One region of the Streptomyces sp. NPDC006296 genome, then DNA from elsewhere that is predicted to be linked to it. Evidence: riboswitches for the same ligand, from Rfam matches in the RefSeq annotation. Region 1 holds a riboswitch; each other region holds the start of a gene.
The links. A riboswitch is a leader RNA that binds a small molecule or an ion and turns the genes downstream of it on or off. The one in region 1 is predicted to bind cobalamin.

Region 1 (9,946 bases):
CCGCCCTGGTCCGGGACATCGGCCCCACGGCCTGGTGGCCCGGCGCGCTGAGCCGCACGCGCGAGAAGACGCCGGAGGGGGCCGAACCCCTGACGTAGCGGATGCACGAGGGGCCACCGGCGCGACAGACGCGCGGTGGCGCCGCGGAGGGCCGGGGCGGTCGCATGGCGCCCCGACCCTCCGGCGTTCCCGGGCCTCCGGCTGTGGTCGGTCCTCCGGCGTTCCCGGCCCTCCGGCTGTGGTCGGTCCTCCGGACGTGGTCCCGGCCGGCCTCGTGATGTCCCGCCGGGGCAGAAGTCCCACTGGGACATTTTCAGGTGTACGATGCAGCTATGCATCAGACGGGAAACGCCCCGGAACGGCGCAGCCGCAAGGCGCGCCGGACCCGGGACGCACTGGCCCGGAGCGCGTTCGAGCTGGTGCTCGACCGCGGTCTGCGGAGCGTCACGGTCGAGGAGATCGCCCAGGCGGCCGATGTCGACCGGCGCACCTTCAGCCGGTACTTCCCGAGCAAGGAGGCCGCCGTCCTCGACGCAGTGCGGGGCGACGGCGACCGGATCAACCGAGCGCTCCGCGAGCGACCGCCGGCCGAACCACCGCTCACCGCCTACCGCCGCGCCGTCCTCGCATGGCTCGACGACACGGAGGCCGAGCCCTGGCACCTGCGGCCGCGCATCTTCGACCTGCTGGCCATGGCCGAGGAAGAACCCACCCTGTACGCGGCGTACCACCACATCCGGGTGGACGCCCAGGAGGAGTCCGTCGCGATCCTCGCGGAACGCCTCGGTACCGACCCACGGCAGGACCCCCGTCCCGCCGTGGCCGTCGCCGCGGGAGCCGGAGCGCTCCTCGCGGCCCAGACGGCATGGGTGCGCGGCGGCCGGCCCGCCGCCCTGCCCGAGTTCGTCGTCCACGCCTTCGACGCCCTCTCCGCGGACCTGCTGGAATCCCGGCAGCACGGGCCGGCGCCGCACAGCACCACGCAAGGAAGCACATCATGAGCACCAACCTCCCCACCGCCCTCGAAGCGGAGTTCGCCGGCAAGGTCGCCCTCGTCACCGGCGGGGCGTCCGGCATCGGCCTCGCGCTCTCCCGGCGGCTCGCCGCGAGCGGAGCGGCCGTCGTCGTCGCCGACCACCACGAGGAGCGCGCCCGCGAGGCCGCCGCCGAGCTGGAGGCCACCGGCGCCCGCGCCACGGCCGTCGCCCTCGACGTCACGGACCCCGCCTCCGTCGAGGCCGGCGTGCGGACCGCCGTCGAGACCTTCGGCGCCCTGCACCTCGCCGTCAACAACGCCGGCATCGGCGGCCCCTCCCTGCCCACCGGCGAATACGGCGTCGAGGACTGGAACCGGGTCGTCGCGACCAACCTCAGCGGCGTCTTCTACTCCATGCGCTACGAGCTCCCCGCCATCCTGGCGGCGGGCGGCGGCGCCGTCGTCAACATCTCCTCGATCCTCGGCACCAACGGCTTCGCGAACTCCCCGGCGTACGCCGCCGCCAAGCACGGCGTCGTCGGCCTCACCAAGACCGCCGCACTCGAATACGCCGCACGCGACGTGCGCATCAACGCCGTCGGTCCCGGTTTCATCGACACCCCCCTGCTCCGCGACACCGACGGTCCCGCCCGGGACCACCTGATCTCGCTGCACCCGGCGGGCCGCCTCGGCACCTCCGAGGAGGTCGCCGAGCTCACCGCCTTCCTGCTCTCCGACCGCGCCTCCTTCATCCACGGCAGCTACCACCTGGTGGACGGCGGGTACTCCGCGTCCTGACCCCCGAGTGGCGCGCCGCCGCCACCCGGGCCACAAAGGACGTACGGAGACCGAAGGAGAGACATGAAAGCCGTCCAGTACCGCACCGTCGGCGCCGCACCCGAGGTCGTCGAGATACCCGAGCCCGTCCCCGGACCGGGCCAGATCCTGCTGAAGGTCAGCGCCGCGGGCGTCTGCCACTCGGACATCGCCGTGATGAGCTGGCCCGCCGAGGGGTTCCCCTACGCACTCCCGCTCACCCTCGGCCACGAGGGCGTCGGCACGGTCGCCGCCCTCGGCGACGGTGCCGAGGGCGTCCGTGTCGGTGACGCGGTGGCCGTCTACGGACCGTGGGGCTGCGGTACCTGCGCGAACTGCGCGGAGGGCCGGGAGAACTACTGCCTGCGCGCCGCGGACCTCGGCATCAACCCGCCCGGGCTCGGCAGCCCGGGCGCCATGGCCGAGTACATGATCGTCGACGACGCCCGGCACCTGACGCCCATCGGCGACCTGGATCCGGTCAAGACGGTCTCGCTGACCGACGCGGGCCTCACGCCCTACCACGCCGTCAAGCGCTCCCTGCCGAAGCTGCTGCCCGGCGCCACCGCCGTGGTCATCGGCACCGGCGGCCTCGGCCACGTCGCCATCCAGCTGCTGCGCGCCATGACCGCCGTCCGCGTCATCGCGCTCGACGTGACCGAGGAGAAGCTGGCGCTCGCCCGGGCGGTCGGTGCCCACGAGGCCGTACTGTCCGACGAGAACGCCGCCGCCACGGTCCGCGAGCTCACCGGCGGCACCGGCGCCAGGGTCGTCCTCGACTTCGTCGGCGCCGAGCCGACCGTGAAGACGGCCGGTGCGATCGCCTCCGTCGACAGCGACATCACCATCGTCGGCATCGGCGGCGGCCTGCTGCCCGTCGGATTCGGCGTCCTGCCGTTCTCCACCTCGGTCAGCGCGCCGTACTGGGGCTCGCGCGGGGAGCTCGCCGAGGTCATCGAACTGGCCCACGCCGGAGCCGTCGACGTCCACGTCGAGACCTTCTCCATCGACGAGGCCCCGCTCGCCTACGAGCGGCTGCACGCCGGCCGGATCAACGGCCGCGCGGTCATCCTGCCGCACGGCTGACCGCACACGACGACCCGCCGGGACGCCCGAAGGCTCCCGGCGGGTCGCGCCGTAGATCCCGTCAGCCGGGGGAGGACCGGCCGTCCCGGCTCACGGGGCGGCCGACACCACGTCCTCCCGGGTCAGCCGCACCGGCTCCGTGCCGGAGGAGCTGTGCCGTTCCGCCCAGTTCTCCAGGGCCGTGCGGCAGGCGTGGTCCAGATGGCTCAGACCGGACAGGTCCAGGGAGACGGGCCGGTCCTTGGGCAGGGCCTCCAAGCTGTCCAGTATCTTCGGCAGCCGCAGGAAGGTCGCGTTGCCCGACAGCCGCGCCCGGACTCCCTCTGGGCTGCTGTCCACGACCTCCAGCCGGATGTGGGACGCGTCCCAGGCCGCCTTCGCGACCGACAGGGCCAGGCCGATGAGGACACCCTCGAACATGTTCACCGCCACGATCGACACGGCCGTGACGATCAGGATCAGCGCCTCGCCGCGGTGCTCACGCCACAGGGCGGCCAGCGAGCGCAGCGGGATCAGCTTCCACCCCGCGTGGATGAGGATGCCGGCCAGGGCGGGCAGCGGGATGAGGGCCAGCGCGGACGGCAGCAGCGCCGCGAACAGGAGCAGCCACACCCCGTGCAGCACCCGGGAGGCCTTGGTCCGCGCGCCCGCCTGCACGTTCGCCGAGCTGCGGACGATGACCGCCGTCATCGGCAGCGCGCCGAGCAGACCGCACACCGTGTTCCCGGTGCCCTGGGCGATCAGCTCCTTGTCGTACCGGGTACGGGGCCCGTCGTGCAGCCGGTCCACCGCCGCAGCGCTGAACAGGCTCTCCGCGGAGGCGATCAGGGTGAAGGCGGCCACCGTCCCGAGCAGGCCCAGGCTCGCGAGCCCGCCGAACTCGGACAGCGGGGGGATCTGGACGGCGTCGAACAGCCCCTGGACCCGCACGGTCTCGACGGGCAGGTCGAACGCCAGGGTGACGAGGGTGGCCAGCACGACCGCGGCGAGTGCGCCCGGGACGGCCCGGACCCGCTTCGGCATCCTGCTCCAGCCGACCACCAGGACGATGGTCGAGACACCGAGCGCGAGCGAGGCGAGAGCCGCCGGACTGGACGCCGAGTCGATCAGCATCCCCGGGACACCGGCCAGCTTGCCGATGCCGGTGAGCGGCGCGTCCGCACCGGCGGCCGCGTAGAGCTGTCCCGCGATGAGGACGAGGCCGATGCCCGCGAGCATGCCCTCGACCACCGACACGGAGATGGCCCGGAACCAGCGGCCCAGCCGCAGGGCGCCCATGGCCACCTGGAGCAGGCCCGCGGTCAGCACGATCACCCCGAGCGCGGGGAGCCCGAAGGTCTGGACGGCCTCGAAGACGAGGACGGTGAGGCCGGCGGCCGGCCCCGACACCTGGAGGCTGCTGCCGCGCATCATCCCGGTGACGAGACCGCCCACGATGCCGGTGATCAGCCCCAGTTCGGCCGGCACCCCGGACGCGACGGCGACGCCCACGCACAGCGGCAGCGCGACCAGGAAGACGACGAGTGACGCGGCGAAGTCCTGCCGCAGGTACGGGAAGGAAGCACGGTCCATGACGGCCCTCATCCCGTGCGGAAGGGAGCGGAGCGCACGTCGCCGGGCGGACCCGCCCAGACGGCACTGTCACGGATGGCCGGTACTTCTCCTGCGGGATGTTCCATGAGGGTTTGCATGGCGAAGGGTTCCTCCTGGCGCGCCGGGGAACGGCGCGTCGTTACGCGTGCGAGAACGGGGCCCGGCAGGGCACGTCGACGCGACCCCTCGACGATGAGTCCCGCGGGATGCGGGGAGGAGGGGGCGGTACGCCGTGCGCCTCGGGTCAGCTCAGCAGCGGAACACCTGGAGGGCGGGGGCGGAGCGGGTGCCGGAGGATCTGGAGGCCCGCATCGCGTCGCCCATCGCGGCGACGGCCGCGGGGGCGAGCGCGCCGCCCGCGTCCTGCGCCACCACGGAACGCGGCGGCGCCTCGGGCGGGGGGACCGTCGCGGAGCGGTTCCGGTCGCGGTGGCGCAGCAGGCCGTTCTGCTCGCTCCCGCGGTCGACCGTGCCGCACGGGCCCTGGGCGAGGTGCGCCGCTCCGCCGACGGCGTGCGCGGGGCCCTCCGCCCGTGTTCCCGGAGCCGCCGTATGGGCATGGGCCGTGGACACGCCGAAGTCCGGAGCCAAAAGGAAGCTCAGGAGGAACGCGAGTACCAAGCGTACGGTCGCTACGCGCATCCTTCACCTCCTGGCGGACTTCACTCTCCACCATGAAGCTAACAGGCCGAAGTGCTTATCGAGTTAATCCCTTGTGAAGAGTCCGAAAGTCGACGCCGAACGAGCTGAATCGTTCGCTCACCCCGTGTGGCCTGCGGATGTGCCCCATGTTTCGTTCTCAGTATTTGAGATCATCCGCACTGCGTGGCCGTTGCATATGCCAGTCGCAGGCCCGGGTTCTATTCGTACACCGGTTCGGCATTGTGGATTTGTGGGGGACCGGAGGAAAAGCGGTCGAGATTGCGTGCGCCGGCCGTCCGGCCGACGCACCGTCACATCCCGGCCGGACTCCCGGAACCCCGCCGGAAAACCTCCGGGAGATCAGCCCTCGCCCGCGGTCCGCTCGGCGGCGACCGGCACACCGAAGCGCGCCGCGAGCTGCTCCGGGGTCCGCGGGCCGGGCGCCGAAGCGCCCAACAGCCCGTGGGCGCGCAGCAGCTGCGTGGTGGCGACCCCCCACGGCAGACGCAGCCCCGCCTCCCGCAGCAGATCCGTGCGCGCCAGCATCGCGGCGGCCGGCCCGGCGCGGACCCCGGCCGGGGTCAGCAGCGCGGCGTCGTCGGCCCAGCGCAGCGCGAGATCGACGTCGTGGGTGGCCATCATCACGGTCGTGCCGCCGTCGCGGAGAGCGCCGAGCGTGTCGAGCAGCCGCTCCTGGCCGTCCGGATCGAGGCCGGCGGTCGGCTCGTCGAGGATCAGCACCCGGGGCCGCATGGCGACGGCCCCCGCGATCGCGGTCCGCTTCCGCTGACCGTAGGACAGCAGATGGGTGGGCCGGTCCGCCAGAGCGGTGATGTCCAGAGCCGCGAGCGCCTCGTCCACCCGGGCGCGCACCTCGGCGTCCGGCAGACCCAGGTTCAGCGGCCCGAACGACACGTCCTGGGCGACGGACGCCGCGAACAGCTGGTCGTCGGGATCCTGCACCACCAGCTGGACGGTGGTGCGCAGCCGGGTCAGCCCCGCGCGGTCGTACGTGACGGGACGGCCCTCGACCGTCAACCGCCCGTCACGCGGCCGCAGTCCGCCGCTGAGGAGCCGCATCAGCGTGGTCTTGCCGCTGCCGTTCCGGCCGAGCAGGGCCAGCGCGCGCCCCTCGTGCGCCTCGAAGTCGAGTCCGCTGAGCACGGCGGGACCGTCCTCGTACGCGAAGGACGCGCCCCGCAGGGCGAGCAGGACGGAGTCGCTCATGACAGCGGCCTTTCCAGGACGAGGGTCAGCGCGGTGAGGACCGCGAGGAGCAGGACGCTCAGCGACACGAACCGCACCGAGACACGGGCTTCGGGCACCAGCACGCGCAGGGTCCCGTCGTAGCCGCGCCCGGCCAGCCCCGTCTGGAGCCGCGCCGCACGGTCGAAGGCCCGGACGAACGCGGTCGCCCCGAGCCCCGCCAGGGAACGCCAGGCCGCGGCCCGGGTGGTGTGCCCGAGCCGGGCCGCCTGCGCCTCCCTGATGCGGCGCACCGAGTCCAGGAGCAGGAAGCTCATCCGGTACGTCACGAGGGCGACGTCCACCACCGGCGCAGGCACCCCCGCCCTGACCAGCCGGGGCAGCAGGTCCGACATCGGCGTGGTGAACGCGAACAGCAGCACCCCGAGGGACGCCGCCGAGGTCCGCAGCAGCAGCTCACCGGCGCGCACCGGGCCCCCGGCGTCGAGAGCGACGAGCCCCTCCGGACCGCCGACGCGGACGAGGAGCGTGGCGGCCCCGGTGACACAGAAGCCCAGCGGCACCCGGTACGCCCGCCACAGATGACGGGGGCTCACACCCGCGGGCCCCAGCAGCACGGCCAGCGCGGCGGTGATCACCAGGGCCGCACCGGGCCAGGGCGGCAGCGAGACGGCCAGCACCGTGAGGCCCAGACCGAGTGCGGCCTTGTCCACGGGATGGCGGCGGCGCCAGCGACTGCTGTGCGCCGCCGCGTCGATCGGCAGCACGGGGACTCAGGACCTTCGGGCCGTCGACTCCCCGGCATCCTCCCCGGAGCCCGCTCTCTCCTGCCCCGCGGACGCGCGCAGTTCGCCCTGGCGGCGCCCTCGCCGCAGGCCGAAGTAGTAGGCGAGGACACCGGCGCCGAGCGCGGCCTGAAGGGCGAACAGCGCCGACTCGATCTCACCGGACGGCGGTTCGTACAGCGGCGAGAACCAGGGTTCGTAGCCGGGGTCGATCTCGGTGATCGCCGTCTCGGCCTGGGCGTCGGCGCCCGTGAACGGCTCCTCCTGGCCCTCGCCCAGGCCGAGGGCCAGGGGCAGGACGGCCAGCGCCGCCACGACGACCAGCAGCAGGACGTTGACCTTCGTGTGCTTGTTCATCGCGCCACCGCCTCGGTCTCGGCCTTCTCCTGGGTGCGGGCCCGCTTGCCGGTGAGGAACACACCGAGCCGGGTCAGGTCTCCCTTGCTGGACTGCACGAGGAGCCGCATCACCAGCACGGTCAGCAGCCCCTCGCTCACGGCGAGCGGTATCTGGGTGACCGCGAAGATGGAGCCGAACTTGCCGAGCGCGCCGAGGAATCCGCTGCCGGGGTCCGGGAAGGCGAGCGCCAGCTGCACGCTGGTGACGCAGTAGGTGGACAGGTCCGCGACGAACGCGGCGAAGAACACCGCGACCATCAGCGGCACGTCGTACCGGCGCAGCAGCCGGTAGACCGCGTACCCGGCCCAGGGGCCGACGATCGCCATCGAGAAGACGTTGGCCCCGAGCGTGGTCAGCCCGCCGTGCGCCAGGAGCAGGGCCTGGAACAGCAGCGTGATGGTGCCCAGCACGGCCATGATCGGCGGCCGGAACAGGATGGCCCCCAGCCCGGTTCCCGTGGGGTGGGAGCAACTTCCGGTCACCGAAGGGATCTTCAGCGCGGAAAGGACGAACGTGAAGGCCCCGGAGGCCCCGAGGAGCAGCGTGCTCTCCGGGTTCTCCCTGACCTCACGGGTGAGTGACCGTACTCCGTGGACGACGAACGGCGCGGACGCGACACCCCAGGCGATCGCGTGCGCCGGAGGCAGAAAACCCTCGGCTATGTGCATGGCTCAGCAGACCCTCTCCAGCACCTCGTGGATGGTTGAAGTGCCTTGGCCGGTCTCCTGGCTGACGGGTACCACCGCCCGAACTCCGCCTTCCCGGGTCGCAAGGACCCAGTGGCTGCCCGCGAGGGCCGGAGCCGGACTTCCCGATCACAGTGGCGAGGGCCGCACCGGCATCACACCGGATTTCCCGTTCACCAAGGCGTGGCGACAGTAGTGCCAGGTGGGGGGCCATGACAAGCACACCCGGTGGGCCCGTCCGGCGGGAGGCCGTGTGCGGCAGCGGATCGGGGGTGTGTGCGTGGGGCGGGGTGCATCCGATCCGGGGTGTGTGCGTGGGGCGGTCGCATCCGATCAGGAGGTGTGTGCGTGGGGGCGGGGCGCATCCGATCAGAGGTGTGCGTGGGGGCGGGGCGGACCCGGTCCTGGGTGTGACCGCGCGGCGGGTCGCGTCGGATCGGGGGAGTGCCCGTTGGGCAGGGCAATGGGATGTGAGGCGTCCTCACGCGGCGGGGCCGCCGTCAGCCCTCGTCGTCCGTGAGCCCCTCCTCCACGACCCCGCTCTCGTAGTTCCTCCGGTACGGCACGATCTCCACCGGGCAATGGGCGTGGTGGAGCAGGGCGTGCGCGACGTGCCCCAGTCCCAGGACGGAGTAGCCGCGCCGCTCGTGACTCCCCATCACCAGCAGGTCCGCGGACCTGCTCGCCTCGACGAGCGCGGAGGCGGCGGACCTGGCCGCGATCACCTCGGTCCGCACGACGAGACCGGGGACCTCCGCACGCATCCGGGAGGCGAGGCCGGCCAGAAGCCGGTCCTCCGGCCCCTCGCCGTGGCTCGTTCCGCCGAGCGGGGCCGCTTCGGGCTCTCCCGCAGGGCCGGGCCCTCGGGCCGGTCCGATGTCCCGGGTGTCGCCGGTTCCCGAGGCCTCGGCGGTTCTCTCGGCCTCCCCGGTCCCACCGGCCTGCTCGGTCCCGCCGGTCTCCTCGGCCCAGGCGGTCCCGCCCGCCTGCTCGGTCTCCGCGGCCCACTCGGTCCCGCCGCCGAACCGGGCGGCCAGGCTCCGGACGTTCACCAGCCGCAGCGGACAGTCGCGGGCCCGGGCCTGCTGCGCCGCACGGACCAGCCACCGCGCGTCGTCCTCGTCCCGTACGGCAGCCGTGACGGCCGCCCCGGCACGTTCGAGATCACCACGGACCACCACGACCGGAGCAGGACTGCCGATGACGACCTCCAGCCCGGTCGATCCGAGCAGGAGCGGGCCGAATCCACCGGATCCCCGGCTGCCGACGACGATCGTGCTGCCGGGCCGGACGGCCGCGTGAAGGGCCGGCACCGGCTTCCTCCGGCTGAGCTTGACCTGCACGTCCAGCCCGGGGAAGCGCTGCCGCACCCCGTCCGCCGTCCTCGTCAGCACGGCGTGCCCCGCGTCCCGTACGTGCTCGGAAGTCTCGAACGAAGCGAACCGGTCAAGACGGTCGAGATCGGCCGCGTGCACCAGCAGCAGGCTCTGGCCGTGCCGCTTCGCCTCGGCCGCACCCCAGAGCACGGCGTTCCAGGAGTGGCCGGAACCGTCCACACCGACGACCGTCCTCGGATCACGCGTGACATCGGACGAGCGCGTCGGCATGGCAGCTCCTCGCTGTTCGGGCATCCGCCCCTCCCATGCTGGCACCGAACCGCGCGATGCTGCCAGCGCAGATCCCGCGCACCGGGACGTTTCCGCTCGTCAGCGGCGCTTTCCCGGGACACGAGCAAGGGTGCGGGCGCGTGACGGAGC
Region 2 (9,946 bases), 180 kb from region 1:
ACCCCGGCGGGCGGGATCCAGGACGCGCGGTCCCACGCGTCCCGCCCACCGGCCCGGGCACGCCGACGCGGTCCCGGCGGAGCCGCACCGCCCCGGGCGTGTCGCCCGGCTCCCGCGCCGCCTCCGGCAGCCCGTGGTCCACCCGCCGCGACGGCACCGGGGCGGGTACGGTGCCCCGGCACACCCGGCGCACGCACGGGTCTGGAAGACTGCCGGACGCCATGAGCCATTTACCCGATCAGCCCGCCATCTCCGTCCCGACCAGCGCAGACGTGGCGCGGCTCGCAGGAGTGTCCCGGGCCACCGTGTCCTACGTACTGAACAACAACGAGACGGTCCGGATCAGCGATCCCACCCGCCGCCGAGTCAGGGAAGCCGCCGCGGAACTCGGCTACGTCCCGCACGCGGCGGCCCGCAGTCTGCGGGCCGGGCATTCCAGGACGGTGCTGCTGCCCGACGCCCAGGCCCCGGCCGGCCCCCCGTACCAGCGCTTCCTGGCCGAGCTGGAGTCCGGTCTGCGCCGCCTCGACTACACCGTGGTCCGGTACGGCGGCGCCGGCCGGGACGCGGACGAGGCGGCCAGGGCCTGGGCGGAGCTCCGCCCCGTCGCCGTCGTGTCACCCGGCGGCCTCACCCTCACGCCGTACGGCATCGGCGTCCTGACCCGCTCCGGAGCCAAGGCGGTGATCACCCTCGGCCCCCAGCCGGTGGACGGCGCACACGCCCTGGTGGTGGACCAGCGGGAGGTCGGCGCCCGCGCGGTGCGGCACCTGCTCGCGCGGGGCCGGCGCAGCATCGGGGTGGTCGTCCCGGAGGAGTCCGTGCACGCCCCGTGCGCCCGGTCCCGCCTGGCCGGAGCCGTGCGGGCGGTGGAGGATTCGGGCACGGACGCCGGTGTCAGGCCACTGCCCCTGCGGTACGAGGAAGGACCGGCCGAGGAACTCGCCTCCCGGTGGCGCTCGCTCGGCCTGGACGCCGTGTTCGCCTACAACGACGAGTACGCGATGCTGCTGATGCGGGCCCTCCAGGACGCGGGTGTCGGCATACCCGGGGACACGGCCGTGATGGGCGCCGACGACCTGATGCTCGGCAGGCTCCTCCGGCCCCGCCTCAGCACCGTCGCCATGGACCTGACGTTCGAACAGTCGCCGGCCGAGCTGATCGACCGGCTGGTGCGGAACCCCGGTGGCGCACCGGAGCGCCACCGCCTCCTGAGACCCACCGTGGTGGCCCGAGAATCCAGCTGACCGGTACCGCCCCGGTGCCACGACGTGCGGGGCCGCGCCCGGATGTCTAGCGTCGTCGGCATGAGCCATCCGCAGAGCTACGAGATCCTGCTGCTCCCGGAACCGGAGGAGCCCGACGACGGACCGCCCGACCCCGGCACCGCCCTCCGCTCCGCCGTCGTGGCGGCCACCGGGGCGACCGGGTCGTCGGGATACCCGCGCTACGAGGGCGGAGGCATGGAGGCCGACATCGACCCCGCCACGCACACCGTGGAGGCACTCCTCGTGGACGGCTCCGAGATCGACTACGGGCTCACGGTCCGCCTCGCGGAACGCGTCCGCGGGACGGGCGGAGCCGAGGAGCCCGAGGACGGCGACGGACCGCCGGAGCGGCCGGAAGGGGGCGGCGCCACCGTCGCCGGCGGGCCCGGGAGCCGCTGAGCATTCGGGGCCCCGCCGCTGTACGAGTCCCGGCCCCGTGCCAGGACGGCACCGTCCCGGCGCCGCACGCGGGCCCTGGCCTCCTGTGGCGCGGTGCCCCGGCATGACGAAGGCCCGGCCGATCCGGCCGGGCCCTCCTCACGTCTGCCGCGCTCGTGCAGGGACTACTGCGGCTCCTGCGGCGCCTGCTGGGCCTGCTTCTGCTCCTCGACGGACTTGCGCACCTCGTCCATGTCCAGGTTGCGCGCCTGGCCGATGACGTCCTCCAGCGCCGACTCCGGGAGCGCGCCGGGCTGGGAGAACACCGCCACGTTGTCACGGACGATCATCAGCGTGGGGATCGACCGGATCTCGAAGGCCGCCGCCAGCTCCTGCTGCGCCTCCGTGTCGACCTTGGCGAAGACCAGGTCCGGGTGCCGCTCCGACGCCGAGTCGTAGACCGGGGCGAACTGCCGGCACGGACCGCACCAGGAAGCCCAGAAGTCGATCAGCAGGAATTCGTTGTCGCTCACGACCTGATCGAAGTTTTCCTTGGTGAGCTCTACGGTGCTCATACTCTCTTACCTCTTCCTGGGACCGGTCGGACCTGTCCGGGACAACGGTGACGTCTCTTGCGGTATTCCGCCTGCCCATGTGGCCGCCGCGCACACCCCCGAGGACACTGTTGCCATGACAGATGCTGAGGGTGTGCGGAACAGTGAGTACGACGTCGTGGTCATCGGGGCCGGCCCGGTGGGGGAGAACGTCGCGGACCGTGCCAGGGCCGCCGGGCTCAGTACGGCGGTGATCGAGTCCGAACTCATCGGCGGCGAGTGCTCGTACTGGGCGTGCATGCCCAGCAAGGCGCTGCTGCGCCCGGTCGTGGCACGGGCCGACGCGCGCCGCGTCCCCGGGCTGAGCGGCGCGGTGCAGGGGCCGCTCGACGCCGACGCCGTGTTCGCCCACCGGGACTACGAGACCTCCCACTGGAAGGACGACGGCCAGGTCGGCTGGCTGGAGAGCATCGGCGCGGACATCTACCGCGGGCAGGGGCGGCTGACCGGGGTGCGGCAGGTGTCCGTGACGGGCCCCGACGGCACGCGGCACCGGCTCACGGCGCGGCACGCCGTCGCCGTCTGCACCGGCAGCCGTGCCGTGGTCCCGGACCTCCCCGGCATCGCGGACGTCCGGCCCTGGACCAGCCGGGAGGCGACCAGCGCCAAGGAGGTCCCCGGCCGGCTCGTCGTCGTCGGCGGGGGAGTGGTGGGCGTGGAGATGGCCACCGTGTGGCAGGGGCTCGGCTCCGAGGTGACGATGCTGATCCGGGGCGGGCGGCTCCTGCCCAAGATGGAACCCTTCGCCGGTGAGCTCGTCGCCGAGGCACTGACCGAGGCCGGCGCGCGCATCCTGACCGGGGTCTCGGCGACCGCGGTCAGCAGGGCCGGTCACGACGGGCCGGTCACCGTCGAACTGGACAACGGGGAACGGCTGGAGACCGACGAGATCCTCTTCGCCACCGGCCGGGCCCCGCGCACCGACGACCTCGGCCTCGACACGGTCGGGCACGAACCCGGGTCCTGGCTCGGCGTCGACGACAGCTGCCGCGTCGAGGGCAGCGACTGGCTGTACGCCGTCGGCGACGTCAACCACCGCGCCCTCCTGACCCATCAGGGCAAGTACCAGGCCCGCATCGCGGGAGCCGCGATCGCGGCCCGCGCCCAGGAGACCCCGCTGCTGGAGACGGACCCGTGGGGCGCGCACGCGGCGACCGCCGACCACGCGGCCGTCCCCCAGGTCGTCTTCACCGACCCCGAGGCGGCCTCGGTCGGCCTCACCCTGGCCGAGGCGGAAGCGGCGGGCCACCGGGTCCGCGCCGTCGACCACGACCTGGCCGCGGTAGCCGGTTCCGGACTGTACGCCCAGGGCTACCGGGGCCGCGCCAGGATGGTCGTCGACCTCGACCGCGAGATCCTGCTCGGCGTCACCTTCGTGGGGCCCGGCATCGGGGAACTGCTCCACTCGGCCACGATCGCCGTCGCCGGGGAGGTCCCCCTCGAACGCCTCTGGCACGCGGTCCCGGCCTACCCGACGATCAGTGAGATCTGGCTGAGGCTGCTGGAGGCCTACCGCGGCTGAGCACCGACGGCGAAGGGCCGGGACCGTCCCCTGGGCCCCCGGCGGCCGGCCGGTCCGGGGCCGCCGGGATCGGGCCGGCCGGTCCGGTCCCGCGCTGCGGGGAGCGGCGCGGTCACCGGGGCCGAGCGGACCGGTGGCCGGCGCGGCGGCGGGCGCGCGCCCGGTGTCCGTCACCCCGGGCAGCCCCGGCGTGGTCGCCACCCGGCGGGGACGGAGGCGGCGGTCACCGGTCCGCCGGGTGAGCGCCGCCCCCGACCGGCCCACGGGCTCCGGTCGACCGCTCGACCGGACGGCCCTCATACGAGGACGGGAAGCGCCGCGAGTCCGCGGACGAGCCGGGTGTGCCGCCGCTCCAGCCCCTCGGGCGGTGCCGCGAGGCGGATCCCGGGGAACCGGGTCAGGACCGCTCGCAGGGCGATCTCCGCCTCGGCCCGGGCGAGAGGAGCGCCCACACAGCGGTGGATGCCGTGGCCGAAGCTGAGATGAGCGGCGGCGTCCCGGTCCAGGTCGAGCACGTCAGGAGAGGGGAACCGCTCCGGATCGCGGTTGGCGGCTCCCAGCGCGACCAGCACGGGGACGCCGGCCGGGATCTCGGTGGCACCGAGTGTGACGGCCTCCGTGGTGAACCGGAAGGTGGCCGTGCTGACGGGGGAGTCGAAGCGCAGCAACTCGTCCAGCGCGGCGGGGACCTCGTCCGCGTTCCTCCGGAGGCGGTCCAGCTGTGCCGGCTGCCGGAGCAGCGCCAGGAGGGCGTTACCGAGGAGGCCGGTGGTGGTCTCGTGCCCGGCCACGAACAGCAGCACCGCGAAAGAGACGAGTTCTTCCTCGCTCAGACGATCGTCTCCGTCCCGGGCCGCGACGAGCCGGTCGAGCAGAGAGTGACCGGGGGACAGGCGCTTGGCGGCGATGAGACGCGTCATGTGGCCGGCCAGCGCATGCGAGGCCGCGTCGGCGAGGCCGGGCCTCCCCGACGCGAACAACTCGCCGGACCAGCGCCGGACATCGGAGCGGTGGTCCTCCGGCACTCCGAGCAGCTCACAGATCACGAGGACCGGCAGGGGAACCGCGAGGGCGTCCATGAAGTCCAACCGCTCACCGACGGGCCACCGGTCCAGCAGCTCCCCGGTGACCCGGGCGATGAAGGGACGGAGCTCCGTGACGGCTCCGGTCGTGAACGCCGCGGTCACCAGCCTGCGCAGCCGAGTGTGCCGGGGCGGATCGGCGGCCAGCATGGTGTGCGCCACCGCGGGATGCAGCCGACGCGGTGACTCCTTGCCGCTGAAGAACACCCCGGTGTCCTTCGAGAGCCCGGGGTGGGCGAGGGCTTCCCGGGCTTCCGCGTAGCCGGTGACCAGGTAGCCGGTACGCCCACCGGAGCCTGTGGCCACGGACTGCACCGGACAGGCGGACCGCATGGCCGCGTACGTCGGATACGGGTCCTGGAGGAAGCGGGGATCCTGCGTCGGGTCGGTCATGCTCCCAGGCTCCGGTCCGTCCGTGTCGGGCGTCGTCTCCGACACGCCCGACACGGACGACGCAGGCACGAGTGACCGGGAGAGGCCGCTCCGTGGCCGACTGCAAGCCCTCCGCAGGGCCGTCTCCGGCCTCGGCGGGGCGGCCCGTCCTCGTCGCTCCCTCCCTGTGCGGGACGGCTGTTCAGCGCAGCGCCGCCACCAGCGCGTCGCCCGCCGAGCACCAGATCTGCCGTGCCTCGGTGAAGCCCTGTTCCCGCAGAGTGGTGAGGTGCCAGTCGGTGGCCGTGGGGCGGTCGCGCTCCACCGGCGAGGGCCGGCGCTCGCGCGGGTCGCCCAGCAGGGCGAAGCGGCGCGACGCATGCGCGGCGAGAGTGGGGTCGTCGGCCACCCGGCTCCACCAGTCGGCCCAGTCGAGGGCGCCCTCGCTCCGCTGCCGTTCCTGCCGCCGGGTCAGCAGGGTGCCCAGAGCGGCGTTGAGGCGTGGCGCCGACGCGTCGTCCATGTGGTCCGCGTTGAGGAACACGCCGCCGTCCCGCAGGAGTCCGGCGAGAGTGCCGTAGAGGCGGCGCAGGGGTTCGGTGTCCAGCCAGTGCAGGGCGGTGGCGGTCACCACGGCGTCGAACGACCCGTGGGGGAGGCGTGCGGTCCAGTCGGGGTCGGTGAGATCGGCCTCGGCGAAGGCGACGCGCTCGTCACCGGCGAAGTGCCCGCGGGCGATGGCCAGCAGAGCCGGGTCGATGTCGACGCACACGGTGCGCGCTCCCGGGAGTGCGCGCAACACCCGGTCGGAGATGCTGCCGGTGCCGCAGGCGAGGTCGAGAACGAGCGGGGTGCGGCCCGCGACCGCCTCGACGGCGTCGGTCATGACGCGGAACCGCTCCTCCCGGTCCGGCATGTACCACTCCTGCTGTCGATCCCAACTCGTCTGCCAGTGCTGCCAGTCGGTCGTGCCCGAGGCGCTGGTGGTCATGGGGGAGGGGTTCCTTTCGCCGAATCCGGACGGGGCTGGTTCGCGGGTCTCCTTCGGACGATCGCCCAGAACCATGGGCTACGCATCGAACAAGTAGGTGCAAGGTATGCGCAAGAGGGCCGAGTGTGCAGTTGGCCACCCGGGCGGCACCGCCGTCGGGCATAATGCGCGGCGTACACAGGAGCGACGGGAACCAGGAAGCCGGTGCGAGTCCGGCGCGGTCCCGCCACTGTGACCGGGGAGCGAACCCCACACGCCACGGCCGTCCGGCCGGAAGGCGGGGTGAGTGCCGATCCGGCAGCCAGGAGACTGGCCCGTCGCTCTCACCGACCGTCCGGGGCGTGGACTCCCCAGGAGGAGGCTCGTCATGTACGTCGCGGACCGGCGTACGGCCGGCGCGCCGACCGGCCCTGGGCCACGTCCGGCGACCAGGGGAAGGTCCCGCACACCATGACATCCTCCTTCGCGCGCCGCCGTCTGCTCACCGCGGCGGGCGGCCTCGGCGCCGGCGCCGTCCTCGCGGGCTGCTCCTCCGGCGGCGGTGACGGACCGTCGGACACCCGCCGGCTGCGGGCCGCCTTCAGCGCGGGCGGATCGCAGGAGACCCTCGACCCGCACCGGGCCCCGCTCTTCGTCGACCAGGCCCGTGCCAAGGCGCTGTACGACAGCGTGCTGACGTACACGGATGACATGTCCGTGCAGGCCCGGCTCGCCGAGAGCTGGGAGAGCGACCGGTCCGGCAGCCGGTGGACCGTGCGGCTCCGCTCCGACGCCCGCTTCCACGACGGCGGTCGGGTCACCGCGGCGGACGTCCTGTGGAACTACCGCCGCATCGCCGACCCCGCCACCGGCGCCGCCGCCCAGCAGCTCTTCTCCGGCGTCGACTTCGGGGCGAGCGCGGCGAAGGGACGCGACCTCACCCTGGTCCTCCGGGAACCCGACTTCGAGTTCCCCGCGGCCCTCGGAGCCCCCGGCACCGAGATAGTCCCGAAGGGCACCGAGGACTTCGGCGCCCCCGTCGGCTCCGGCCCCTTCCGGTACCGCTCGTTCGAGCCGGGCGGCAACGCCCTGTTCAGCGCCTGGGCCGACCACTGGGACGGCGGCCCGCGGATCGAGGAACTGGAGTTCGTGCCCGTCAACGACGAACGGGCCCGGCTCAACGCCCTGTTGTCCGGCCAGGTGCACTACGCCCACGATCTCACCGCGGCCTCCGCGAGCCGGGTGGCCGGCCGTGACGGGCTCGCCGTGCTGCGCAGCAGGCTCAGCACGATGCAGGCGATCCTGCTGCGGCTGTCCCGCGCCCCGTTCGACGACGCCCGGCTTGTGCAGGCGTTCACGCTCGGGCTCGACCGGGACCGCCTCGTCGAGGTCGCTCTCTCCGGACACGGCACCCCGGGCAGCGACCTCTTCGGGATGGGGCTGCGCGCCTACCCCGACGGCCTGCCCGCCCGGGAACGCGATGTCGACCGGGCCCGGTCCCTGGTCGAGGCGGCGGGGGCGGGCGGGCTCGCCGTCGCGCTGGAGACCAGCGACGCCGACCCCACCTGGAGCAACGCCTCCACCCTCATCGCCGACCAGCTGAACGACATCGGCCTGAAGGTCGCCCCGCACGTGCGTTCGGCCGCCACCTACTTCGGTGAGGTGAAGACCAAGGGCGTCGCCCTCCACAGCCGCACAGCCACCTTGCCCATCGTCACCCACCTGCGGTCCCGGCTGCGTGGCGGAGCCGCCAACAACCTCACGGGATACGAGGACGCCGCCTTCGACCGCCTGCTCGCCCAGGCCACCGCCACCCGTGACGAGAAGACACGCCTCGAACTCCTGGACCGCGCCCAGCGCCGCGCCCGGGACCGCGACGGCCAGCTCGTATGGGCCTTCAGCGACTGGAACATCGGCCACCGCGACACCGTCACCGGCCTCCGGGCCGCTCCGCCCAACTCCTGCGACTGGGCCCGGTTCGACCGGGTCCGGCTGAGCTGACGGGCCCCTCGCAGGTGACTCCGCACGAAGACCGGTGGCGAGGGAAGCCGGTCGTCGACCCGCCCTCGCGGCCCGCGCCGACGCGGCGGCTCCCGGGGACCGCCCGGTACGCGCTGATCAGGATCGCGACGGCACTGCTCCAGACGGCCTTCGTCCTGGTCGCGGTGTTCACGCTGACCTCACTGCTGCCGGGGGACAGCGTGGACGCCGTCCTCGGGGAGCAGGGGACCCCCGAACAGCAGCGCCTGGCCCGTGCCGACCTCGGGCTGGACGAACCCGTCGGGACCCGCTTCGTGCACTGGGTCACCGACGTGGGCCGGGCGGACCTGGGGACGTCCTCGGTCACCGGCCTGCCCGTCACCGACGAGATCGCCGGCCGGTTCGCCGCGACCGCGGTCCTGGCGGGCGCGGCGCTGGCGATCCTCGTCCCCCTCGCGCTCGCGCTGGGCGTCCTGACGGGGCTGCGGGAGGGCTCCGTCGGCGACCGCGTGCTCAACGCCTCGGCCCTCGCGCTGCACGCCGTACCGGAGTTCGTCCTCGGCCTGCTGCTGACCGCCTGGCTCAGTGTGGGCCTCGGACTGCTCCCCGCCACCTCCGCAGGGCTGCGCGGCGCCGAGATCCTCACCGACCCCGCCGCCCTCGTCCTGCCGGTGGGGGTGCTCATCGCGCGTCAACTGTGCGATCTCGCGCGGCAGATACGCATCGGCGTGGCCGCGCAGGTGGCGGGCCCGGCCGTCCGGCACCTGCGTCTGCTCGGCCTCCCCGAGCGCACCGTCGTCCTGCGACACGTCCTGCCCGGCTGTCTCGCTCCCGCCGTGCAGCAACTGGCGCGCTGCGTCGACGGACTTCTCGGCGGCACCGTCATCGTCGAATCGCTGTTCGCCGTCGGCGGCCTCGGCACTGGATTCGTCGAGTCCGTGCAGGACCGCGACATTCCGGCCGTCCAGGGGTACGCCCTGCTCTTCGCCGTGACCGCGCTGACCGTCAGTCTTCTCGCCGACCTGGCCGTGGCCCGGCTGACACCCCAGCGGGAGGGACGCGCGTGACCCACCCCTCGTCCGGCACCGGCAGCCGCTCCCGCCTCTTCGACGGCATCCGCCGGAGCGTTCCCGTCCTGCTGCTCGGACTGCCTGTGGCACTCGCCCTCGGCGGGCCGTACGTCGCCGGCTCCACCCGGCCCGACTCCGCCGCGCTGCTGCCCCCCGGCGGAGAACACCTCCTGGGCACCGACGTCCTGGGCCGTGACGTCCTCGCACTCGTGCTCAGCGGCGGACGGTCCGTGCTGATCATGACCTCGGCCGCACTCCTGACCGCCGGTGTGCTCGGGCTGCTGCTCGGCCTGTTCGCCGCCGGCAGCCGCCGCGCCGCCGACGAGACGGTCATGCGGGGCCTGGACGTGCTGCTCGCCTTCCCCGCGCTGCTGCTGGTGATGACGCTGGCCGCGTCCGGGCACCAGGACGCCACCACCCTGGTGCTCGCCGCCGCCGCCGTGCAGATCCCGCCCGTCACCCGGTTGGTGCGCACCACGGCCCTGGCACCCGGATGCCGCACGGCGGTGGAGGCGATGCGGATGCAGGGCGCGCCGTGGCACCGCATCCAGGGCCGCTACGTGCTGCGGCGGGTGACTGAACCGCTCGTCACCGACGCGGGGAACCGGGGCGCCACGATTCTCGCCCTGCTCGCCTCGGCCAACTTCCTCGGCCTCGGCCTGCCCACCGACGCCCCCGACTGGGCCGTCC
Region 3 (9,946 bases), on a different contig from region 1:
GAAGGAGCCCAGTGTCTTGCGGACCTCGACGAGGTCGAGGTCGGGGGCCGCGGTGCGCATGTTCTCCAGGACCGTGCGCTCCGGGTCCAGGGTCTCGTGCTCCTGCGCGTAGTAGCCGAGCTTGAGCCCGTGGCCCTCGATGATCTCGCCGGTGTCGGGCTTCTCGGCGCCGCCGAGGAGCCGCAGCAGCGTGGTCTTGCCCGCGCCGTTGAGGCCGAGGATGACGACGCGCGAGCCCTTGTCGATGGCGAGGTCGACATCGGTGAAGATCTCCAGCGAGCCGTAGGACTTGGAGAGGCCCTCGGCCATCAGCGGGGTCTTGCCGCACGGGGACGGCTCGGGGAAGCGCAGCTTGGCCACCTTGTCGGAGACCCGCACGGCCTCCAGCCCGGAGAGCAGGCGCTCGGCGCGCTTGGCCATGTTCTGGGCGGCCACGGTCTTGGTCGCCTTGGCGCGCATCTTGTCGGCCTGGGAGTTCAGGGCCGCGGCCTTCTTCTCGGCGTTCTGGCGCTCGCGCTTGCGGCGCTTCTCGTCGGCCTCGCGCTGCTGCTGGTAGAGCTTCCAGCCCATGTTGTAGATGTCGATCTGCGCGCGGTTGGCGTCGAGGTAGAAGACCTTGTTGACGACCGTCTCGACCAGCTCGACGTCGTGGGAGATCACGATGAAGCCGCCGCGGTAGGACTTGAGGTAGTCGCGCAGCCAGACGATCGAGTCCGCGTCGAGGTGGTTGGTGGGCTCGTCGAGGAGCAGGGTGTCGGCGTCCGAGAACAGGATCCGGGCGAGCTCGACGCGACGGCGCTGACCGCCGGACAGGGTGTGCAGCGGCTGGCCCAGCACCCGGTCGGGCAGGCTGAGCGCGGCGGCGATGGTGGCGGCCTCGGCCTCGGCGGCGTATCCGCCCTTGGTGAGGAACTCCGTCTCCAGGCGCTCGTACCGCTTCATGGCCTTCTCGCGGGTGGCGCCCTTGCCGTTCGACATCCGCTCCTCGTTCTCCCGCATCTTGCGCAGGATCTCGTCGAGCCCGCGGGCCGAGAGGATGCGGTCGCGCGCCAGGACGTCGAGGTCCCCGGTGCGCGGGTCCTGCGGGAGGTAGCCGACCTCGCCGCTCCGGGTGATGGTGCCGCCGGCCGGCGTCCCCTCACCCGCCAGGCACTTGGTGAGGGTGGTCTTGCCCGCGCCGTTGCGGCCGACCAGTCCGATGCGGTCGCCCTTGGCGATGCGGAAGGAAGCGGACTCGATGAGGATGCGGGCGCCGGCGCGCAGCTCAATGCCGGAGGCGGTGATCACGGAAATACTCCAGGGCGGTATGGACGGCGGACGGGCGGTTACGGGTTCACGACTCGACGCCGTTAATGCACAAGGAGATTTGCCATGGAGCCAGTCTACTGGCGGTGTCCACCTGGTTCTCCGCATGCTCCGCACGGCCCGCCCGGCACCGCGGCACCGCCTCCGACCGGGCATGTCGCCCCCGGAGGGCCGATACTCGGCACAGGTCCGCGCACGCGCCGTGCAGCGGCCGGTACGGAGGGTGGTGGCACATGCGGTTCGACGACGACGCCGGTCTGGACACGTCGGAGGTCCGGGACGTGCGCGGCAGCCGGATCCCGGGCGGCCGGGCCACCATGGGCGGCGGTGTCGTCGGTCTCGTCGTCCTGGTCATCGGCCTGTTCCTCGGAGTGGGCCCGGAGCAGCTCGGCCTCTCCTCCGGCGACCCGGAGCCCGCCGCGACGTCCTCGTCGGCCGCCGAGGTCGAGCGGAGCTGCCGGACGGGCGGCGACGCGAACACCCGGGACGACTGCCGGACGGTGGCGGTGGTCAACAGCGTGCAGGACTACTGGAGCGGGGAGTTCGCGCGGAGCGGCGGGAGCTGGAGGGGCGCCAGGACGGTGCTGTTCGGCGACCGGATCGACACCGCGTGCGGGTCGGCCACCTCGGCGGTCGGCCCCTTCTACTGTCCCGGCGACCGGCAGGTCTATCTGGACCTGGGGTTCTTCGACGAGCTGCGGACGACGTACGGGGCCGACGGCGGGCCGTTCGCCGAGGCGTACGTGGTGGCGCACGAGTACGGCCACCACGTGCAGAACCTGCGGGGCACCCTGGGCCGGGCGCAGGACGGCCGGCGGGGCGCCGACAGCGCTTCGGTGAAGGTCGAGCTGCAGGCGGACTGCTTCGCCGGGGTCTGGGCGAACCACGCGACGACCACTCCGGGCGACTCGGGGCGGCCGCTGATCACGGAGCTGACCGAGGCCGACATCCGGGACGGGCTGAGCGCGGCGTCGGCGGTCGGCGACGACCGGATCCAGGAGAGGTTCCGGGGCGGCGTGGACCCGGAGTCCTGGACGCACGGCTCGTCCGCTCAGCGCCGGCAGTGGTTCACGACGGGTTTCCGCACCGGGGACCCGGCCCGGTGCGACACCTTCGGCTGACGGCCGGGACGCGCGCCGGCGGCCGGTGCGGGGCCCCGGTGTCCGCGGCGGGCCAGGTATCCGGATCGCCCCTGCCCCGCGGGGCCCCGGGCGTCCGGCGCGGCCGGTCCCCGGGGCGGCCCGGCCCGTACGGTCAGACCCCGCCGGTGTGCACCTGGAAGGCGGCGCGGCGCACGGCCTTGGCGAGGGCCGGGTCCGGGTGGGCGGCGGCCAGCGCGACCAGCACCTGGACGGTCCGGGGGTGCCCGACGGCCCGCACCTCGTCCAGGAGCGCGGGGACGGTGCCCTGGACCGCGGAGTCGAGGTGGCGGACCAGCAGCCCGGTCTCGCCGTGGTCGGCGACGGCCGCCGCGGTGTCGACCCAGAGCCAGGTGGCCTCCTCGCGGGTGAGGACGTCCTGGGCGTCGTCCGGGTCGTTGCCCTCGTACTCGGCGAGCCACAGCAGCGCGTAGGGGCGCAGCGGCGCCTCGGTGAGGACGGACCGCACGACGGGTTCGGCGGGGGCGCCGACGACGCGCAGCGCCTCGAAGGCGAGGCCGCGCAGCAGGGCGTCCTCGCCGCGGGCGACAGCCAGGAGCTCCGCCACCGCGCTGCCGACGGGCCGGGCGGCGAGCCAGGCCCGGTACTCGGCGCGGGCCGGGCCCGGGGTGAGCCGTGCGCAGCCGAGCAGCATGTCGGCCGCGGACTGCTCGATGTTGCCCGCAGGGCTCTGGGCCGCGACGCAGATCTGCTCCAGCTTGACCCAGACCGCCCAGTTGCCCAGCGGGGTGAGGGTGGCGTGGCCGGCGCCGAGGGTGAGCGCACCGACGGAGGCGAGGCCCTCCAGGGCCCAGTCGAGCAGCAGCGCGTTCAGATCGGCCGGTGCCGCGGGTGCCGCGGCGGGCACCGGCTGCTCCTGCGGCCCGTAGGACACCTCGCACCGCTCCTCGTGGAGTTCCGCGACGCGCTGGCCGAGCAGGTCGAGGAGCGCGGGCACGGTGACGGGCCCCGCCGAGAGCTGGAGGAGGGACAGCACCTGGGGCACCGCCTCGATGGCCTCGGCCACCGCGGTGGCCTCGATGCCGTCGGGTGAGGCGTGGACGAGCGACCAGGCGTCGAAGAGTGCCACCCAGCCGCGCAGCACGGCGGAGTCGTCGCGGTCCCAGGCGCGCAGCCGCCAGCCGGGGCGGGCGGTGTCGCCGTGCAGCTCGATGAGTCCGGCCAGCCTGGCCCGGTCCCAGCCGGTCCGCACCTGGTCCGGGGAGAGTGCGAGCGTGGCGGCGGCGCGTTCCAGGGCCCGGGCGGCGAGCGGGGCGGAGCCCGCGGCCGTCCCGTCGGCGGCCCAGTGGGCGATGCGTACGGCGTCGGCCAGGACGGCCCTGGCCTGGCGTGCCAGTTCGGCCGGGGGCGGTGTGCCCTCGGGTGGGCGGGGGGCCGGCCTGGTGCGCCGGGTCGTCACGGCCTTGCGGGCGGTCGCCTGGGGTCGCGGGCGGACAAGTCGCAGTCTGGAGTCGCGCGGGGTACGGGACGTCACGGGGAGCAGTCTTGCCCCTGACGGGCCGAAAGCCCAAACGGAAGCCGTGTCATCGGGGTTTCGGAGGGCTCAGGACCGGGGCACCAACCGGGCGGTTTGGGCCCATCAGCTCACATCAGGGGCGTGAGGAAACGGCGGAGCGCCTCCTCGTAGCCGGCCGGATCGGCGTTCCACATCGCCGCGTGCGGAGCGTGCGGCACGGCGTGCAGGGTCACGAGGTCGGGCCGGCGGGCGGCGAGTGCCCTGGAGTCGCGCCAGGGGGCGAGGGTGTCGTCGGGTCCGTGCAGGACGAGTGCGGGGACGTGCAGGGCGGCCGGCACCGAGGTGTCCAGGAGCGGCGCGCCGAGCAGTCCCGTCCGGCCCTGGGCGGCGCGGACGGCGAGCGGCAGCAGCGCGGAGGGGACGCCCCGGGCGGAGGCGAGGGCGCGCAGGGTCGCCGTCCAGTCCAGCACCGGGGAGTCCAGGACCAGGCCGCTGACGCGGTCGCGGAGTGCGGAGTGGAGGACGGTGTGCAGGGCCATCGAGGCGCCGGACGACCAGCCGTAGAGGATGACGTTCTCGGCGCCGTAGCGCACGGCGTGGCGGACGGCCGCGTCGAGGTCGCGCCACTCGGACTCGCCGAGGTGGGCGAGGCCGTCCGGGGACCGGGGGGCTCCCGGGTCCCCGCGGTAGCCCAGGTCGAGCACCGGGAACTGGTGGTCGTGCAGGAATCCCGTGACGTTCAGGGGGTGGTTCCTGGTGGTGCCGAGGCCGTGCACGGTGATCACCCAGGTGTCGCGGGCGCCGGGCACGAACCAGGCGGGCAGCGGGCCGAGTTCCCCGGGGATCTCGACCTCCTTGTAGGGGAGGCCGAGGGCGGTGAGCGGGTCGCCGCGGTACAGCTCCGGGGTGAGGCGGACCCTGGTGCCCGGTTTCAGGCTTCCGAGGGTGACGCGCTCCAGCCGGCGCACGACGGTGTCGGCGGTGTGCGCGGAGCCGCCGGGCACGGGCTCGGCCACCGGGCCGACGACCGCGTGCACGTCGCGGCCGGTCAGGCCGTAGGTGCCGGGGCGCAGCGCGGAGAACGAGCGGGTCAGGGTGATCTGTCCGGCCGCGGTGGCGTGCACGGTGAGCCGGCGGTCGGCGGGGAAGGGCCGTGGCGAGGGCGCCCGGAGGGCGGCGTCGCTGGCGTAGCGTCCGGCGGCGACCGCTGCCGCGCCGACGCCGAGGACCGAGGTGGCGGCCACTGCCGCCGCTGTTGCCGGGCGCACGGCACCAGTCTCCCGGGCGGGGGCGCCGGGTGCCAGCGGGGGTCGGCCGTACGGTGCGGGAGCGGGGCGCGGGGGGCCTGCGGTCCGGGCCGGGGCGTGACGATCTGCGGGCCGGGCGGTCCTGCGGTTCGGGCACGACGGTCCCACGGTCCGGGCCGGGCGGGCGCGGCGGGCCTGCGGTCCGGGCCGGGGTCAGCCGGGCTGGCCGTATCCCTCCAGGGCGTCCTGCACGTCGCGCAGCTGGGCGGGGGTGAGGAGGGCCGGGCTGCGGCCGGGCACGGAGCTGGCGGTGAGCCAGAGCCTGCACATCCATTCGAGCTGGGCGGTGCGGTCGTAGGCCTCGTCGAGGGTGCTCCCGTAGGTGACGGTGCCGTGGTTCCGCAGCAGGCACCCGGTGCGGCCGCGCAGGGCGGTCAGCATGGCGTCGGCGAGCTCAGGGGTCCCGTAGCGCGCGTAGGCGGCGGTGCGGACGGGGCCGCCGAGGAAGGCCGCGGCGTAGTGCACGAGCGGCACCTCGGGGACGAGGGTGGAGACGGCCGTGGCGTGCACGGCGTGGGTGTGCACGACGGCGGCGGCGTCGGTGTGGCGGTAGACGGCCAGGTGCAGCGGGAGTTCGCTGGTGGGGGCCATGGCGCCCAGGACCTGGCGTCCGTCGAGGTCGACGCCGACGGCGTCCCCGGGGCCGAGGCGGTCGTAGGGCACGCCGCTGGGGGTGACGAGGACGATGTCGCCCACCCGGGCCGACACGTTGCCCGAGGTCCCGACGACCAGTCCGTCCGCCGCCGTCCGCCGGGCCGCCGCGACGACACCGTCCCACGCCCGCCCGACCGCGTCCGGTCCCCGCTCGTCCCGCTCGTCCATGCGGGGATCCTAAGGGCTGTCCCGTCGTCCCCGGGGGGACGGGACACGGCTGGTGCGTGACCGCGGCGGACGTGACCGACGTCTCGCGGACCGGGCGCACCGGGCGCGGCGCGGAGGGTCCGCACCGGGCGCCGGCCGGGCCCCGCACCGGCCGCGGGAGTCCGGCCCCCTCACCGCGCACACAAGCGGAACCCGGTTACGCGCTTGGGGTCACCGGGTCGCCCTGCCCAGTTCATCTTCCGTTCACCCAGGTTGCTTACGTTCCCCGTGCCAATGACGTCGAACGATTGCCTGGGTAAATGGAACACATCACGCTGCTGCTTGCGATTGTGGTCGTGACAGCTCTCGTGTTCGATTTCACGAACGGTTTCCACGACACCGCCAACGCGATGGCGACCACCATCTCGACCGGCGCCCTCAAGCCCAAGACAGCGGTGGCCATGTCCGCCGTCCTCAACCTCGTCGGCGCGTTCCTCTCGGTGGAGGTCGCCAAGACGATCTCCGGCGGGATCGTCAATGAGGACGGCCTCAGAACCGAGGTCATCTTCGCCGCGCTGGTCGGTGCCATCCTGTGGAACCTGCTGACCTGGCTGGTCGGCCTCCCCTCCAGTTCCTCCCACGCACTCTTCGGCGGGCTCATCGGCGCCGCGGTGATGTCGGCCGGCTGGTCCTCCATCAACGGCGGGACCGTCGTCACCAAGGTCCTGCTGCCCGCGATCGCCGCGCCCCTGGTGGCCGGTGTCGCCGCGCTTCTGGCCACGAAGCTGACGTACCGCCTCAACCGGAAGATCACCGACGAGGCCCAGCTGGCGTCGACGGCCAAGGGGTACCGCGCCGGCCAGATCGCCTCGGCCGGCCTGGTCTCGCTCGCCCACGGCACCAACGACGCGCAGAAGACCATGGGGATCATCACCCTGGCCCTGGTCACCGGCGGTGTCCTCGCCCCCGGGTCGAACCCGCCGGTCTGGGTGATCGCCTCCGCGGGCATCGCCATCGCGCTGGGCACCTACCTCGGCGGCTGGCGCATCATCCGCACGATGGGCAGCGGCCTCACCGACCTGCGCCCGCCGCAGGGCTTCGCGGCCCAGACGAGCGCGGCGACGGTCATCCTGGCCTCCTCGCACCTCGGTTTCTCCCTCTCCACCACCCAGTCCTGCTCGGGTGCCGTCATGGGCGCGGGCCTCGGGCGCGCGGGGGGCGTGGTCCGCTGGTCGACCGCCACCCGGATGTTCGTCGCCTGGGGTCTGACGCTGCCGGCCGCCGGACTGGTCGGCGCGGGTGCCGAGTTCCTGACCAAGCAGGGCCCCTGGGGCGTCGCGGTGGTCGCCGTGCTGCTCGTCGCCGGTTCCGGCGCCATCTGGCTGCTGTCGCGCCGCAAGCCGGTCGACCACACCAATGTCAACGCGGCCGAGGGCGAGCCCGCGGGCGTCGTCACCACCGCCATCGCGGCCGTCAGCCCGCCGCCGGCCGGTGTGGGTGTCGCGGGCCTCAAGACCACCATCCACGCCCCGGCGGCCGAGACCCCGGTCGACCGCCCGGCCACGGTGTAAGGACAGATCCGCATGAACATCGACTGGGCAGCTCTCGCGTCCGTCTTCGGCGTCAGCCTCGTGATCACCGTCGCGCTGGTCGGCCTCTTCACCCTCGGCATCACCGGCCTCGCCAGGCAGACCCCGGGAGCGCAGGGCGGCGGGGGCGGCGTGCTGGCGCGCACCGGCGCGTACGCCTGCTTCGCGCTGTGCGCGGCGGCGGTCGCGTACGGGATCTATCTGATCGTCGCCTGACCCGCCGAGCGGGCGGTACGACGTGCTCGGGCCGGACACACCCTCGTGTGTCCGGCCCGATGTGCGTCGGAGCACACGGAAGCCCCGCAGGTCAACGGCAGGTTGACGGGCGTTCATGGGGCGTGGTGGACTGCCGGAGCCGTTTACGGCGACAGGAGAGGAAGCCGGTGCGAATCCGGCGCGGTCCCGCCACTGTCACCGGGGAGCAGCCTCCACACGGAAGTCACGGTCCGCACGCGGACTGGAAGACCGGGGGAACTGCGGATCCGGGGAGCCAGGAGACTCTCGTCGCCGGTCACGTCGAACCAGGGCGCGGACCCTGAGTGAGGACATACGCCATGCCGGGCTGCCCCGCGTCGGTCACCGAACCACCCTCCGAGCAGGCCCGTCGAGGCGCGACGGCCGGCTGACCGGTGCGAGCCGACCGCGTCTTCACGTACGGTGCCGCCGCCGGCCTGATCGGCGACCTGGTGTTCGGCGACCCCCGGCGGGGCCATCCGGTCGCCGCCTTCGGGCGTGCCGCGGCGGAGACCGAGCGCCTGCTCTGGCACGACCACCGCGGCTGGGGCGCCCTGCACACCCTCGTCTGCGCCGGGGGCGCCACGGCCGCCGCCGCGCTGGCCGCCCGCGCCGTCCGCGACCGTCCCGCCGCGGCCGTGGCGCTGACCGCGGCCGCCACCTGGTCCGTCGTCGGCGGCACCTCGCTGGGCCGCGAGGCGCGTGCCGTCGGCGCGGCCCTGGCCGCCGGGGACCTCGGGTCGGCCCGGGAGCGGCTGCCGCACCTGTGCGGCCGCGACCCGCAGGCGCTGGACGGGCCCGGCATCGCCCGGGCGGTGGTGGAGTCCGTCGCCGAGAACACCTCGGACGCCGTCGTGGGGGCCCTGGTGTGGGGGGCGATCGGCGGGGTGCCCGGACTGATCGGCTTCCGGGCCGTCAACACGCTGGACGCGATGGTCGGGCACCGGTCGCCCCGGCACCGGCGCTACGGCTGGGCGTCGGCCCGCCTCGACGACCTGGCCGGCTGGCCGGGGGCCCGGCTCACCGCCGCGCTGGCCGTGGCCGCCGGAGGACGTCCGCGCGAGGCGGTCCGCGCCTGGCGGGCCGACGCGGGACGGCATCCCAGCCCCAACGCGGGCCCGGTGGAGGCCGCGTTCGCGGGGGCGCTCGGTGTGCGGCTCGGCGGCACCCTCGCCTACGGCGGACGGGTGGAGCACCGGCCGGTGCTGAACGCGGAGGCCGGCCGGGACGTGCGGGTCGGGGACATCGAACGAGCGGTGCGGCTGTCGCGCCGGGTGAGTGTGCTGGCCCTCGTCGTGTGTGCGGCGGTGCGGCCGGCCAGGGGACGGAGGGCCACATGAGCGGCGGGCTGCTGGTCGCGGGCACCACTTCGGACGCGGGCAAGAGCGTCGTCACGGCGGGCATCTGCCGGTGGCTGGTGCGCCGGGGGGTGAAGGTCGCGCCGTTCAAGGCGCAGAACATGTCGCTGAACTCCTTCGTCACCCGGGAGGGGGCGGAGATCGGGCGGGCCCAGGCGATGCAGGCGCAGGCCGCCGGGGTGGAGCCGTCGGCGCTGATGAACCCGGTGCTGCTCAAGCCCGGCGGGGACCGCTCCAGCCAGGTCGTCCTGATGGGGAAGCCGGTCGGCGAGATGAGTGCGCGCGGCTACCACGGGGGGCGGCAGGAGGCGCTGCTGGGGACGGTGACGGACTGTCTGGAGCAGTTGCGGGGCAGTCATGACGCGGTGATCTGCGAGGGGGCGGGCAGTCCGGCCGAGATCAATCTGCGGCGTACGGACATCGTGAACATGGGCGTCGCGCGGGCCGCGCGCTTCCCGGTGCTGGTGGTCGGCGACATCGACCGGGGCGGCGTGTTCGCCTCGTTCTTCGGGACGACGGCGCTGCTGGGCCCGGAGGACCAGTCGCTGATCGCCGGCTACCTCGTCAACAAGTTCCGCGGCGACGTGTCGCTGCTGGAGCCGGGGCTCGACATGCTGCTGGGGCTCACGGGCCGGCGGACCTACGGGGTGCTGCCGTACGCCCACGGCCTGGGCATCGACGAGGAGGACGGGCTGCGGGTCTCGATGCGCGGCACCGTGCGGGAGTCGGTCGTCGC

Region 2: it holds a riboswitch for cobalamin, as region 1 does, so the genes downstream of both, ABZ172_RS02765 (ABC transporter substrate-binding protein) here and ABZ172_RS03520 (energy-coupling factor ABC transporter permease) in region 1, are expected to answer to the same signal.
Region 3: it holds a riboswitch for cobalamin, as region 1 does, so the genes downstream of both, ABZ172_RS23845 (cobalamin biosynthesis protein) here and ABZ172_RS03520 (energy-coupling factor ABC transporter permease) in region 1, are expected to answer to the same signal.

The regions. Positions count from the first base shown of each region.
Region 1 is NZ_JBEXRT010000003.1:213,093-223,038, reverse strand. Features, by position in the region: gene ABZ172_RS03565 (MMPL family transporter) at 1-98, shown strand, start outside; gene ABZ172_RS03560 (TetR family transcriptional regulator) at 333-1,001, shown strand; gene ABZ172_RS03555 (SDR family NAD(P)-dependent oxidoreductase) at 998-1,774, shown strand; gene ABZ172_RS03550 (NAD(P)-dependent alcohol dehydrogenase) at 1,838-2,878, shown strand; gene ABZ172_RS03545 (SulP family inorganic anion transporter) at 2,969-4,450, opposite strand; gene ABZ172_RS03540 (hypothetical protein) at 4,721-5,113, opposite strand; gene ABZ172_RS03535 (ATP-binding cassette domain-containing protein) at 5,474-6,340, opposite strand; gene cbiQ (cobalt ECF transporter T component CbiQ) at 6,337-7,086, opposite strand; gene ABZ172_RS03525 (energy-coupling factor ABC transporter substrate-binding protein) at 7,093-7,461, opposite strand; gene ABZ172_RS03520 (energy-coupling factor ABC transporter permease) at 7,458-8,171, opposite strand; cobalamin riboswitch at 8,201-8,407, opposite strand; gene ABZ172_RS03515 (universal stress protein) at 8,690-9,796, opposite strand.
Region 2 is NZ_JBEXRT010000003.1:37,706-47,651, reverse strand. Features, by position in the region: gene ABZ172_RS02795 (LacI family DNA-binding transcriptional regulator) at 222-1,247, shown strand; gene ABZ172_RS02790 (hypothetical protein) at 1,308-1,667, shown strand; gene trxA (thioredoxin) at 1,832-2,221, opposite strand; gene ABZ172_RS02780 (NAD(P)/FAD-dependent oxidoreductase) at 2,337-3,782, shown strand; gene ABZ172_RS02775 (cytochrome P450) at 4,079-5,257, opposite strand; gene ABZ172_RS02770 (class I SAM-dependent methyltransferase) at 5,439-6,227, opposite strand; cobalamin riboswitch at 6,419-6,539, shown strand; gene ABZ172_RS02765 (ABC transporter substrate-binding protein) at 6,678-8,207, shown strand; gene ABZ172_RS02760 (ABC transporter permease) at 8,222-9,253, shown strand; gene ABZ172_RS02755 (ATP-binding cassette domain-containing protein) at 9,250-9,946, shown strand, end outside.
Region 3 is NZ_JBEXRT010000039.1:12,606-22,551, reverse strand. Features, by position in the region: gene ABZ172_RS23880 (ABC-F family ATP-binding cassette domain-containing protein) at 1-1,287, opposite strand, end outside; gene ABZ172_RS23875 (neutral zinc metallopeptidase) at 1,539-2,426, shown strand; gene ABZ172_RS23870 (hypothetical protein) at 2,560-3,864, opposite strand; gene ABZ172_RS23865 (alpha/beta hydrolase) at 4,050-5,189, opposite strand; gene ABZ172_RS23860 (class II aldolase/adducin family protein) at 5,382-6,050, opposite strand; gene ABZ172_RS23855 (inorganic phosphate transporter) at 6,350-7,600, shown strand; gene ABZ172_RS23850 (hypothetical protein) at 7,613-7,834, shown strand; cobalamin riboswitch at 7,991-8,119, shown strand; gene ABZ172_RS23845 (cobalamin biosynthesis protein) at 8,248-9,192, shown strand; gene ABZ172_RS23840 (cobyric acid synthase) at 9,189-9,946, shown strand, end outside.